DNA from 4 places in the Acidovorax cavernicola genome. Region 2 is predicted to be linked to each of the others. Evidence: predicted binding sites of a transcription regulator. Region 2 holds the regulator's gene; each other region holds the start of a gene.
The links. Region 2 encodes LexA, which represses DNA repair genes until DNA is damaged. Its sites were predicted from a motif close to ACTGTATNNNNATACAGT; they were not measured.
Positions count from the first base shown of each region.

Region 1: recA (recombinase RecA) is a predicted target of LexA. The motif match lies at 1,860-1,877, and genes of this name have one in related genera.
Region 3: D3H34_RS13770 (ATP-dependent helicase) is a predicted target of LexA. The motif match lies at 1,879-1,896, and genes of this name have one in related genera.
Region 4: imuA (translesion DNA synthesis-associated protein ImuA) is a predicted target of LexA. The motif match lies at 1,277-1,294, and genes of this name have one in related genera.

Region 1 is NZ_QXMN01000012.1:54,232-57,435, forward strand. It holds gene D3H34_RS12280 (SRPBCC family protein) at 1-190, opposite strand, end outside; gene recX (recombination regulator RecX) at 159-632, opposite strand; gene recA (recombinase RecA) at 687-1,796, opposite strand; gene D3H34_RS12295 (MarR family winged helix-turn-helix transcriptional regulator) at 1,943-2,428, shown strand; gene D3H34_RS12300 (response regulator transcription factor) at 2,494-3,168, shown strand.
Region 2 is NZ_QXMN01000001.1:268,590-271,793, forward strand. It holds gene D3H34_RS01260 (D-2-hydroxyacid dehydrogenase family protein) at 1-304, opposite strand, end outside; gene D3H34_RS01265 (hypothetical protein) at 468-848, opposite strand; gene lexA (transcriptional repressor LexA) at 996-1,679, opposite strand; gene D3H34_RS01275 (asparaginase) at 1,753-2,745, shown strand; gene adk (adenylate kinase) at 2,781-3,204, opposite strand, start outside.
Region 3 is NZ_QXMN01000014.1:115,004-118,207, reverse strand. It holds gene D3H34_RS13780 (YoaK family protein) at 1-640, opposite strand, end outside; gene corA (magnesium/cobalt transporter CorA) at 697-1,683, opposite strand; gene D3H34_RS13770 (ATP-dependent helicase) at 1,909-3,204, shown strand, end outside.
Region 4 is NZ_QXMN01000029.1:75,844-79,047, forward strand. It holds gene D3H34_RS21205 (Y-family DNA polymerase) at 1-484, opposite strand, end outside; gene imuA (translesion DNA synthesis-associated protein ImuA) at 453-1,262, opposite strand; gene D3H34_RS21215 (CmcJ/NvfI family oxidoreductase) at 1,434-2,267, shown strand; gene D3H34_RS21220 (LysR substrate-binding domain-containing protein) at 2,292-3,204, opposite strand, start outside.

The DNA.
Region 1 (3,204 bases), on a different contig from region 2:
GCGTGCGCACGATCCAATGATCGCCATGCGGCACGAGCGCACTTTTCGCCAGGCCGCTGGCCCAGTCGGGCAGCCGCTTCGGGTCGGACGCAAGCGCATAGGCGTCGCGCCATTCGCAGTTCACGCGCTGCGTGATGACGCGGGAAGGCGCGCCACCTTCATTCTTCGTGATCGTCGTCGGCTGTGTCATCGAACTCGCTCCTGAGCACCTTGGACACGACGGCGCCCGAGAAACCGCGCGCCATCAGGAATCGCATCTGCTTCGCGCGCTCCTTCGCATCGGCGGGCGGCGCCTCGAAGCGGCGGCGCCACAGGGCCGTGGCGCGCTCGACTTCGGTTTCCTGCAAGCCGGCCACCGCTTCGGCGATGGCTTCGGGCGCGATGCCCTTGGCCTGCAGTTCCTGCTTCACGCGCAACGCGCCCGAGCGGGCGGCGCGCTGGTTCAGCACCGAGGCCACGACGCGCGGCTCGCTGATGAAGTCCTTGGCGGCCAGTTCATCGAGCGCCTTGGCCAGCGTGCCGGGCTCTTCCTCGTGCTTCGCCAACTTGCGCTCCAGCTCCGCGCGCGAATGCTCGCGCTGGCTCAGGAGGCGCAGCGCGCGGCCTTTGAGGGAGGGGGCGCTGAAAGCCATTCGGTGAGTCGCTCACGCGGCCCTCGCAGTGCGCAAGGGCCGCCTTCATTGAACTTACTCCGCCGCCTTGTCAGCCTTCGATGCCTTGGCGGGCTTCTCGGCCTTCTCGGGTTCGGCGCCGGCATCGGCGGCCAGCAGCGGGATGCCCAGCGACTCGCGCACCTTGTTCTCGATCTCGCGCGACAGCTCGGGGTTCTCGCGCAGGAACTCGCGGGCGTTGTCGCGGCCCTGGCCGATCTTCTCGCCGTTGTAGGCGTACCAGGCGCCCGACTTGTCGATGATCTTGGCGTTCACGCCCATGTCGATGATCTCGCCCTCGCGGCTGATGCCCTCGCCGAACAGGATGTCGAACTCGGCCGTCTTGAACGGGGGCGAGACCTTGTTCTTCACCACCTTCACCTTGGTTTCGTTGCCGATGGCCTCGTCACCCTTCTTGATGGTGCCGATGCGGCGGATGTCCAGGCGCACCGAGGCGTAGAACTTCAGCGCATTGCCGCCGGTGGTGGTTTCGGGCGAGCCGAACATCACGCCGATCTTCATGCGGATCTGGTTGATGAAGATGACCATGCAGTTGGTCTTCTTGATCGTGGCCGTGAGCTTGCGCAGCGCCTGGCTCATCAGGCGGGCCTGCAGGCCGGGCAGCGAGTCGCCCATTTCGCCTTCGATTTCGGCCTTGGGCGTGAGCGCGGCGACCGAGTCGACCACGATCAGGTCGACGGCACCCGAGCGCACCAGCGAATCGACGATTTCCAGGGCCTGCTCGCCGGTGTCGGGCTGGCTGATCAGCAGGTCCGACAGGTTCACGCCGAGCTTCTGGGCGTACTGCACGTCGAGGGCGTGTTCGGCGTCGACGAAGGCACAGGTGCCGGCCTGCTTCTGCATGGCGGCGATGACCTGCAGCGTGAGCGTGGTCTTGCCCGAGGATTCCGGGCCGTAGATTTCCACGACGCGGCCGCGCGGCAGGCCGCCGACGCCCAGCGCGATGTCCAGGCCCAGCGAGCCGGTGGAGACCACCTGGATGTCTTCCAGCGCCTCGCCTTCGCCGAGCCGCATGATGGTGCCCTTGCCGAACTGCTTTTCGATCTGGGCCAGCGCGGCCTGGAGAGCCTTGGCCTTTTCGCTGTTGGCGCCTGCGATGCTCGAACCCTTGACGACTGCGTCCATGTGGAAATCTCCTTGAAAATCAACGATGTATGTGTTGCCTCATCCATCTGCTTTTAACCACAGGCTGGATGCTTGAACAGTAGTGTAGGGGCTCATGGTGTTTCGCAAACTCACTTTATGGTCAGTTTGCCTTACGATCTGCCGCCATGGCCGACCCCGCCTTTCCCACCGATCCCGACGCCTGGCGACAGACCCACCTGGGCCGCCTGCTGGGCCATGCAATGCGCCGCTTCGACGAGCGCGTGCTGGCGCTCATGGCGCACGACATCGAGGTGCCGCTGGCACTGTCGAACCTCGCGGCGCGCGCGCAGGTGAGCGCGGCGCACATCCACATCACGCGGCACCTGGCACGCGAAGGTTCGCGCCTGACCGAGCTGGCCGAGCGCGCCGGCATGACCAAGCAGGCCATGGGCGCGCTGGTCGACCAGTGCGAGGCCTGGGGGCTGGTCACGCGCGGGCCCGACCCGCTCGACGCGCGCGCCCGGCGCGTGCTGTTCACGGCGGACGGACTGGCCTGGCTCGACGCCTTCCGACGCGCCGTCACGCAGGCCGAGCGCGAGTTCCGCGCCAGCGTGGGCGACGAGATCGCCACCGTGGTAACCATCGGACTCGAAGCCTACACAGCGGGCTAGACTTCGCCCAGGGACAACGTGCGCCGAGAGGCGCCGAGACTGATTGAGAGCCGGAGGTGGCGCACATGCGGATACTGATTGCCGAAGACGACCAGGTGCTGGCCGATGCCCTGCTGCGCAGCCTGCGCACCTCGGGCGCGGCGGTCGATCATGTGGCCAACGGCTCGCAGGCCGACACCGCGCTCATGACCCACAGCGAGTTCGACCTGCTGATCCTCGACCTCGGGCTGCCCAGCCTGCACGGCATCGAGATCCTCAAGCGCCTGCGCGCGCGCGGCTCGCAGCTGCCGGTGCTGGTGCTCACGGCGGCCGACAGCGTGGAAGAGCGCGTGAAGGGCCTGGACCACGGCGCCGACGACTACATGGCCAAGCCCTTCAGCCTGCAGGAACTCGAGGCGCGCGTGCGTGCCCTCACGCGGCGCGGCATGGGCGCCACCAGCAACGCGATCCGCCACGGTCCGCTGGTCTACGACCAGGCCGGCCGCGTGGCGACCATCGACGGCAAGATGATCGAACTGTCGGCGCGCGAACTGGGCCTGCTCGAGGTGCTGCTGCAGCGCGCCGGCCGGCTGGTCAGCAAGGACCAGCTGGTGGACCGGCTGTGCGAATGGGGCGAAGAGGTGAGCATCAACGCCATCGAGGTCTACATCCACCGCCTGCGCAAGAAGATCGAGAAGGGACCGGTGCGCATCGCGACGGTGCGCGGGCTGGGCTACTGCCTCGAGAAGATTCCGTCCTGATGCCTGCCGCGAACCCGCGGCCAGCGTCGCGCCGCC
Region 2 (3,204 bases):
GCGAGCCCGAGCCTTCGGCCACCGCCACGCCACGCTCGGTGCAGGCCGTGACGTCGATGTGGCCGCCGACGCGGCCGGTCTGGGAAATCAGCTTGAGCTTGGGCAGCTTCTCGATCAGTTGCCGGGAGATCTGGCTGCGCTCGCGGATGAGCACGATGACGTCCGCGTCCTTGAGGCGAACCGACAGTTGACCGATGCCCTTGACCGTGTTGGTGTAGACCTTGGCGGCGTACGCGTCCAGCTTGGCGGCGCACTGCAGCTTGCGCACGGCGTCCTGGTAATCGTCGAGGATCACAATGTTCATGGCGTGCCATTGTGCCTCGCAGCATCGGCACGTCGCACGTGTGAACGTTTGGATACCCGGCGCCTTGTGGTGCCCGGAGCGCCTGCTTCAGGCGGGAGAAGGTGAATCCACCATGCACAGGGGGCGCGGATGGCGCAGACACGGCGGATTCGTTTGCACCGTCTCAGTGCAGGCAGCTGGGGCGGGGCGTGCCGCTCCCGGTTTCCGCCGCTTCCAGCGCGGCGAGCCGGTCGAGCTCGGCGCACACGTCCGCCATGCGGCCGGAGATAACGACCCGGTTGGCGCAGCCACGCTGCGAGCCTTGCCGGTCGACCACGCGGACCACGCGCAGCGGACGAGCGGGCGTGGCGGCGGAGGGCGACGTTGTCGGCGCAGGACTGCCGGCGGTGCGCGCCGTGCAGGCCGGACGCACGGCCACGTAGCGCAGGCCAGCGGCCGCGTCGCTGCTGTCACCGCGCGAAGAGCGGCGGGCGGGCATCCAGCGGGTGGCCAGCGATTGCAGGGGCGACCAGATGTCGGCGATGGCGAGGAGGGCGATTCCCATGTGAACTCCAAAAAAGTATGAGGTTGAACACAGGCAGGATTTCTTGAATCGGCCGCAACAGGGTGATGGCGACTTCGCGCCATACGCCCGCCACCTGTCGCGGCCGGATGAGGTACTGCTGCTTATGGGCAGCAGCAGGCCCGGGGCCTACATCAGCATGGTGTTGCGGATGAGGCCGACCGCGAGGCCTTCGATTTCGAAAGGTTCGCCGGGCTGGACGATGATGGTCGGGTAGTCGGGGTTCTCGGCGTGCAGCTCGATCACCTGCTTGTTGCGCTTCAGGCGCTTGACGGTGACTTCCTCGCCGAGGCGAGCCACCACGATCTGCCCGTTGCGTGCTTCCTTGGTGGCCTGCACGGCGAGCAGGTCGCCGTCCATGATGCCGGCGTCGCGCATCGACATGCCGCGCACCTTGAGCAGGTAGTCGGGCTGGCGCTGGAACAGCGTGTTCTCGACGTAGTAGGTCTGGTCGACGTGCTCTTGCGCCAGGATGGGCGAGCCCGCCGCGACACGGCCGATGAGCGGCAGCGCGAGCTGGGCCATGCCGGGCAGCGAGAGCGAGAACTGGTTGCCTTCGCGGTGGCGCGTTTCGTGGAGCGAGCGCAGTGCATCGCCTTTGAGGCGGATGCCGCGCGAGGTGCCGCTGACGAGTTCGATGACGCCCTTGCGGGCCAGTGCCTGCAGGTGCTCTTCGGCGGCGTTGGCCGACTTGAAGCCCAGCTCGTTGGCGATTTCGGCGCGCGTGGGCGGCGCACCGGTGCGTGCGATGGCGCCCTGGATCAGGTCCAGGATCTGCTGCTGGCGGGCGGTAAGCTTCACTGCGAACTGCATAGTGGTTTCCTTGCGGCACTGGCTAGATATCCAGTACCTGTATTTTTAACCAGTTTTCAAAAGTTGACAAGTCATGACTCATTCCTCTTCGTCCGAGATGCGCCGTGTAGTGGTGCTGGGCACCGGCGGCACCATTGCCGGCAAGGCGGCCAGCAGTGGCGACAACATCGGCTACACAGCGGGGCAGGTGGGCGTGGCAGACCTACTGGGCGGCATCGAAGCGCCGGCTGGCGTGACGCTGGTGGCGGAGCAGGTCGCACAGCTCGACAGCAAGGACATGGACGCCGACACCTGGCGCCGGCTGGCCGAGCGTTGCGCGCACTGGCTGGCGCAGCCCGACGTGGCGGGCATCGTGATCACGCACGGCACCGACACGCTGGAGGAAACGGCTTTCTTCTTGCATGCCGTGCTGGCACCGATCAAGCCGGTGGTGCTGACCTGCGCGATGCGTCCGGCGACGGCCTTGTCGCCTGACGGTCCGCAGAACGTGCGCGATGCGCTCGTGGTGGCATCGACGACAGGTGCGCAGGGCGTGACCGTGGTGTGTGCAGGCACGATTCACAGCGGGCTCGACGTGCAGAAGGTGCACACCTATCGCCTCGATGCCTTTGCGTCGGCCGATGCCGGGCCGGTCGGCTACGTGGAGGAGGGCGAGGTTCGGCGCGTGCGCGCGTGGCCGTTGGGGGCGTCGCTCGATGCCGCACGCCTGGAGGCTGTGTCCAAGCCGTGGCCTCGCGTCGAGATCGTCATGAGCCACGCGGGCGCAAGCGGCGCGATCGTCGAGGCGCTCTTGCTGCCGTCGCCAACGGCAGCGCCCTTGCGCGGACTGGTCGTGGCCGCGACCGGAAACGGCACCGTGCACCACACATTGGAGGCTGAGGCGCTGAAGGCGCAGGCCTCAGGCGTCGCGGTGCTGCGCGCCACGCGCTGCACGAACGGACGCATCCTGCCGAAGCCCGGCGACGGGCTGCGGGATGCGGGCGCACTCACGCCGGGCAAGGCGCGGGTTGCGCTGGTGTTGGAACTGTTGGGAGTGGTCGCCCTGCCTGCGTCGGAGGGCGACTGAGAGGCTGACGGCTCAGCCGTCAGCCGTTCGTTGGATCAGCTGTTCAGTGCGGCAAGGGCGCGCTGCGTGATCTCGTCGACCGTGCCCACGCCCTGGATGGCGCGGTACTTCGGCGCGGCGGCCGGGTCGGCCTTGGCCCAGGCCGAGTAGTAGTCCACCAGCGGACGGGTCTGCTGGCTGTAGACGTCGAGCCGCTTGCGCACGGTCTCTTCCTTGTCGTCTTCACGCTGGATCAGTTCTTCACCGGTCACGTCGTCCTTGCCTTCTGCCTTGGGCGGGTTGAACTTGACGTGGTACGTGCGCCCCGAAGCCGGGTGCGAGCGGCGGCCGCTCATGCGTTCGATGATGTCGCCGAAGGGCACATCGATCTCGAGCACATAGTCGAGCTTGACGCCGGCCGCCTTCATGGCGTCGGCCTGCGGAATGGTGCGGGGGAAACCGTCGAACAGGAAGCCGCCG
Region 3 (3,204 bases), on a different contig from region 2:
CCAGCGCGCCCACCGTGCCGCCGAGCACGAACATGCCGACCAGGCCGCCGCAGCGGCGCAGCCTGCCGCGGTCGTGGCGCACCGGCAGCGGTGTGGACGGGGCGCGTCGGTTCCAGTAGAGCATCTTGCCCAGCTCGATGCCCACGTCGGTGATGTTGCCGGTCATGTGGGTGGTGCGCGTGCTGCCGCCCGAGGTCTTCGACGCCACGGCGTTCTGCAGCCCCATGATGAACGACAGCAGCAGCACGGTGAGCGGTACCGCGAACGGCGTGGCCCAGGTCAACGTGATGGCGCCGGCGAGCCCGAACGGGAACATCAGCGCGGCCTCCAGCAGCAGCGGCAGCGCATACACGCCATGCAGCCGGTGCTGCCGCGCCCAGTTCACCAGCACCGCGCAGGCCGCGGCGCCGGTCACGAACGCCAGGATCGCACCGAGCGCGTTCAGCAGCAGGGTGAGGTTCCCGAGCACCATGCCGTCCGCCAGCTGCGAGGCGAAGCCGGTCATGTGCGAGGTGTACATGTGGAGCACGAGGAAGCCGCCCGCATTCACGGCGCCGGCGTTGAAGGCCAGCAGCAGGCCGAGCGCGGTGTTCGTCGACGGCGCCCGGTGGCGGTTGGTGAGGAAGCGAAGTCTGCGCACGGGGCTCTCCAGGTCGGCTGCCTGCCGGCGGCCACTCTAGCACCCGATCTCAGGTGCTACTTGAGCCAGCCGCGCCGGCGGAAGTACCACATCGGCACCAGCGCGCTCGCCGCCATCAGCAGCAGCGCATACGGATAGCCGACCTGCCAGTCGAGTTCGGGCATGTACTTGAAGTTCATGCCGTAGATGCTCGCGATCAGCGTGGGCGGCAGCAGCGCGACGCTGGCCACCGAGAAGATCTTGATGGTCTTGTTCTGGTTGATGTTGATGAAACCGACGGTCGCATCCATCAGGAAGTTGATCTTGTCGAAGAGGAAGGCCGTGTGGTTGTCCAGCGATTCGATGTCGCGCAGGATCTGCCGCGCCTCTTCGAACTGCTCGGCGTTGAGCATCTTGCTGCGCATCATGAAGCTCACGGCGCGGCGTGTGTCCATCACGTTGCGGCGGATGCGGCCGTTCAAGTCTTCCTGCCGCGCGATGGCGCCGAGCACCTCGCCGGCCAGCTCGTCGCTGACGTTGCCCGACAGCACCTTCTTGCCGGCCACTTCGAGTTCGTCGTAGATGTTCTCCAGCGTGTCGGCCGAGTATTCGGCGTCGGCGTCGAAGAGCTTGAGCATCACTTCCTTGGCGTCTTCGATCAGCCCCGGCGCGCGGCGCGCGCGCATGCGCAGCAGGCGGAACACGGGCACGTCTTCGTCGTGGATCGAGAACAGCACGCCGCGGCTGCGCAGGTCGATGTTGTGCTGGTTCAGGATGAAGGCGACGCGCACGGTGCGCGGGTTCTCGTCGTCGTCGATCAGGAAGTCGGAGCGGATGTGCAGTTCGCCGTTGTCTTCCTCGTAGAAGCGGGCCGACTCCTCGATGTCCTCGTCCATCGCGTCTTCGGGAATCGAGAGGCCGTAGTACTGCTTGATCCAGCGCTTCTCTTCGAGCGTCGGCGATTCGAGGTCGACCCAGATCGGCTGGAACTTGGAGAGCTCTTCGAGCGACTCGATCTCTTCCTGGACGAGACGGCCGTTGGCGAGCGTAAAGATATTGAGCATGGGCTCACTCCCGGGGGTGACTGAACGATGGGCGAGGGAGGGGCGCTTTCAATTCCCGCAGACCCGGCGTCAGTACATCACGCGCGGCGTCGGAAGGGAGTTGAAAGCTGCCGAGACGGGGCGGTTTCCATGGGGAGTCTCCGGTTGCAGCGAGGCGCGATTATGTCACTGGCCACAGGGCAGCAAGGCACCTGAACTGGACGGACATACAGTACAGTCGTGCCCATGCAGACCCCTGCGTCCCCCGTTCTTTCCGCCCCTCCTAAGACGCAAGCCGAGCGCCTGGCCGCGGCGCTCGCCGCGCTCAACGACGACCAGCGCGCGGCGGTGGAACACGGCGTGGGCGCGGCAGTCGGCGGCGACCAACGGCCGCTGCTCGTGATCGCCGGCGCCGGCTCGGGCAAGACCAGCACGCTGGCGCATCGGGTCGCGCACCTGATCGCGGGCGGGGTCGATCCGCAGCGCCTGCTGCTGCTCACCTTCTCGCGCCGCGCGGCGCAGGAAATGGAGCGCCGCGCGGGTCAGGTGCTGGCGCGGGTGCTGGGCCTGAAGTCGGAGCGGCCGCCGGCGCTGCCGTGGGCCGGCACCTTCCACGGCATCGGCGCGCGGCTGCTGCGCGAATACGCCGCCCAGATCGGACTCGACGAGAACTTCACCATCCACGACCGCGGCGACGCCGAAGACCTGATGGGGCTGGTGCGGCACGAGCTCGGGCTGTCTTCCACGGTCAACCGCTTTCCACGCAAGGGCACCTGCCTGTCGATCTACTCGCGCTGCGTCAACACGCGCGCGCCGCTGGCCGTCGTGCTGAACGAGACCTTTCCCTGGTGCGCGGAGTGGGAGGCCGAACTCAAGAACCTGTTCGGCGCGTACGTCGAGGCCAAGCAGCAGCAGAACGTGCTCGACTACGACGACCTGCTGCTCTACTGGGCCGAGATGGTCGCCGAGCCCGCGCTGGCCGCGCACGTCGGCGCGCGCTTCGACCATGTGCTGGTCGACGAATACCAGGACACCAACCTGCTGCAGGCCGCGATCCTGCAGGCGATGAAGCCCGACGGGCGCGGCGTGACGGTGGTGGGAGACGACGCACAGTCGATCTACTCGTTCCGCGGCGCCACGGTGCGCAACATCCTCGACTTTCCCTCGCAGTTCACGCAGGAGGCGCGTGTCGTCACGCTGGAGCGCAACTACCGCTCGACGCAGCCGATCCTCGACGTGTCGAACCGCGTCATCGCGCAGGCCGCCGAGCGGCACGCCAAAACGCTGTGGACCGACAAGCCCTCGGCCGGCAAGCCGGTGCTGGTGCTCGTGCCCGACGAGGCCGGGCAGGCACGTTGGGTGGCCGACAAGATCCTGGCGCACCGCGAAGGCGGGCTGGCGCTGAAGTCGCAGGCGGTGCTGTTTCGCACCTCGTCGCACAGCGCGGCGCTCGAACTGGAGCTGGCGCGGCGCAACATCCCGTTCGTGAAGTTCGGCGGGCTCAAGTTTCTCGAAGCCTCGCATGTGAAGGACCTGCTCGCC
Region 4 (3,204 bases), on a different contig from region 2:
GGCGCAGGCCCCAGGCGATGTCGAGCGCCTCGCGCAGCCCCGCGCCGAAGCGCCGCGCAAGGCCACCGCGCGGCAGTGCCGCCACCTCGCCCCAGGTGCGGCAGCCCAGGCGCGCGAGCAGGTCGAGGTGGTCACGCGCGGCGGTGAGTGTGTCCAGCGGCAGGCCGGCCGGTACTTCGGCAGGCCGGTTTTCGTTGCGCGCGAACAGGCGCAGCCGCGCCAGCGCGATCAGGCTGGTGGCGCCCTGTGCGCCGAGCATGCGCGCGTCGGGCGCGGGGTTGAGGGCCAGCAGCTGGCGCATCAGCGGCGCGCGGCCGCCCCACAGGCGTTCGCAGGCCGAGACTTCGAGCATCAGCGCCTCGTCCTGCCAGGTGACGTGCGGCGTGAACTGCAGCGCCCACCAGCCCAGGGCTTCGGGCGGGGGCATGTCCGCCGCATCGGACGCCTCGGCCTCAGACGACCATTGCAAGGCGATCCAGTGCATCCGAACCTCCCTTCCACGCGTCGATGCGCACCACCGTGGCCGACGGCGCGGCAGCCGGAGCCACCGCCGCGCCCTCCTGCGGTTGCAGGCGCAGCTGGCGCCGCACGCGGGCGGCGGCCAGCAGCGCGCTCATGCGGGCGTTGCGCGCCGGTACCCGCACCGGCGCGGCCAGCGGCGGCCCCCGGCGCTTGAGGATGTGCAGCGCGATCTGCGCCGGATCGTCCGCGCAGCGTTCGGCACGCAGGCGCAGTCGTGCAGGCGAGGCCGACAGCGCCACCGCCTCGGGCCGGCACACGAACAGCAGCACCTCGTGCTGCGCCGCCGCCAGCTGCAGCCGCCGCAGCTCGCCCACGCGGGCCTGCGGCAGCCAGGCGACGACGGCGGCGATCTCGGCGCAGCGCAGCGCCTGCTCGCAGGCCCACAGCCGCGCGGCCGGCGCCTCGCTGCGCACGCACATCAACGCCTCCACCGGCAGCCCCTGCGCTGCCAGCGCGGCGCCGCAGGGTTCGTAGGGTGCGCCGACCAGCACCACCGGCCCGCCCCGCGCTTCCACCGCCTGCGCCAGCGCGGGCAGCAGCAGCCGCCAGACATGGGCCTCGGGCGTGGCCTGCAGCAACTCCGTCATCGCACCCACGGGCCAGCCGCCGCCGGGCAGCTCGGCGTCGAGCGCGGCATGCCCGGTGGCCACGACCTGCGCGTCGGCCAAACCGAGTTCGTCGGCATGCCAGACGCCGCGGCCCGCGGCGGTGGAAAAGGAGTCGAGGAAAGGGAGGCCCATGATTGCAACTGTTAACTGTATTTTTATACAGTATTTCCCGGCCTGGCAAGAAAGAAGAAAGCTTTCTTCGGGAAGCGGCACTTCATATTCCTGTTGTTCATGCCAAGGCGCGAAGAAGTCGTTTGAGCCGCCGCCTCGCTTTCGCTCCAATGCCATGCAAAGGAGCCCCGCATGAACCACCCCACCGTCACCGCCGGCCTGAACTACCTGCAGCCCAGCGCATTGCGCCCCTTCAGCTACACCTTTGCGCCACCGCCCGACACCCCCTGGGAAAGCGGCACCTACGAACTGCGCCCGATGCCGATCGCCGATGCCCGCGCGGCCGCGACGCCAACCGACATCGAGCGCGAAGGCTTCGTGCTGCGCGATGCGCCCACGACCGTGCGCGACTTCCTCGACGACGCCGAGGTCACCGCCGTCTACCACCGCGAGGTGGCCGAGCTGGCGCTGGCGGTCACGGGCGGCACGCGGGCCCATGTGTTCGATCACCTGGTGCGCCAGCGCGAGGCCGACCGCACGGCATTGAGCTTCGGGCGCCGCGCCACCAACGGCAAGGCTGCCGCCAACGGCCGCATCCACAACGACTACACCGAAGATTCGGGCCGCCGCCGGCTCGGCATGGTGCTGACCGACCCCGACGAAGCGGCGGCCGTGCGGCGCTATTGCATCGTCAACGTCTGGCGCTCGATCAGGGGGCCGGTGCTGGACACGCCGCTGGCGGTCTGCGATGCCCGTTCGGTGATGGCGAAAGACCTGGTCACCGCCGAGGTGCGCTACCCGCAACGCACCGGCGAGATCTACCTGGCCACGCATTCACCGGCGCACCGCTGGTCCTACTTCTCTGCGATGGATCGGCACGAGGCGCTGGTCTTCAAGCAGTACGACTCGCAGCTCAGCGGCGTCTCGCGCTACACGCCGCATGCGGCCTTCGACCACCCCGATGCACCGGCCGATGCGCCACTGCGCCAGAGCATCGAGGCCCGCTGCCTGGTGGTGTTCGAATGACGCCGGACGGCTCCGCACTGCCGCTCAGACAGCGGCATCCCCGGCCCCGCGTGACTGCCGCGCCTCGGCCACCAGCCAGGCGGCCACATGACGAACCTCTTCGCGCGGCGCGTCTTCGGCCTGGATCAACCAGTACGCATGTCCCGAGGCCTGCACGGGCGCCGGTGAATCCACGCGCACCAGGCGCCTGTCGTCGAGCAGCGACTGGATCAGTTCGAGCCGCCCCAGCGCCACGCCCTGCCCGGCCAGCGCGGCCTGGATCAGCTGGTCGTACTGGTTGAAGTGCAGCACGGCCTGCGGCTTGGCATCGGCCCAGCCGACCGAGGCCAGCCAGTCGTTCCACTGCAGCCACGGGTGCTGCGGATCGTCGAAGTCGAGCAGGCACAGGTGCGACACGGCATCGGCCGTGCGCAGCGGCGTGAGCCCGAGGGAGGGATGCGCCACGGGCGCCACCGTCTCCCCGAAGAGCCTCAGCGCCCCCGCCGGTGCCAGCGCGGGCGTGGTGTAGCGGATCGCCAGGTCGATGCCGTCGTTGCGCAGGTCGGCGAGCCGGTTGTTGGCCGAGACCCGCACGTCCACACCCGGATGCAGCTTCTGCACCCGGCTGAGCCGCGGCAGCAGCCACAGGCCGGTCATGCCGATGCTGGCGCTGAGCGTCACGGGGCGCTGCTCGCTGGTCTGGCGGATGCCGCCCATCACGTCCTGCAACTGCTGCACCGCGCCGTCGGCGCTGCGAAAGAGCCGCTCGCCCTCGGCGGTGAAGGCGATCGACCGATGACCGCGCACCAGCAGCTTCACGCCGAGCTGCTCTTCCAGTGCATGGACCTGCTTGCTGACCGCCGACTGCGTGAGGCACAGGTCCTGCGCCGCCAGCGAGATGCTCATGCGCCGCCCGACCGCGACGAAGCCCCGCACCAGGTCCAGCGAAGGCAGTCGG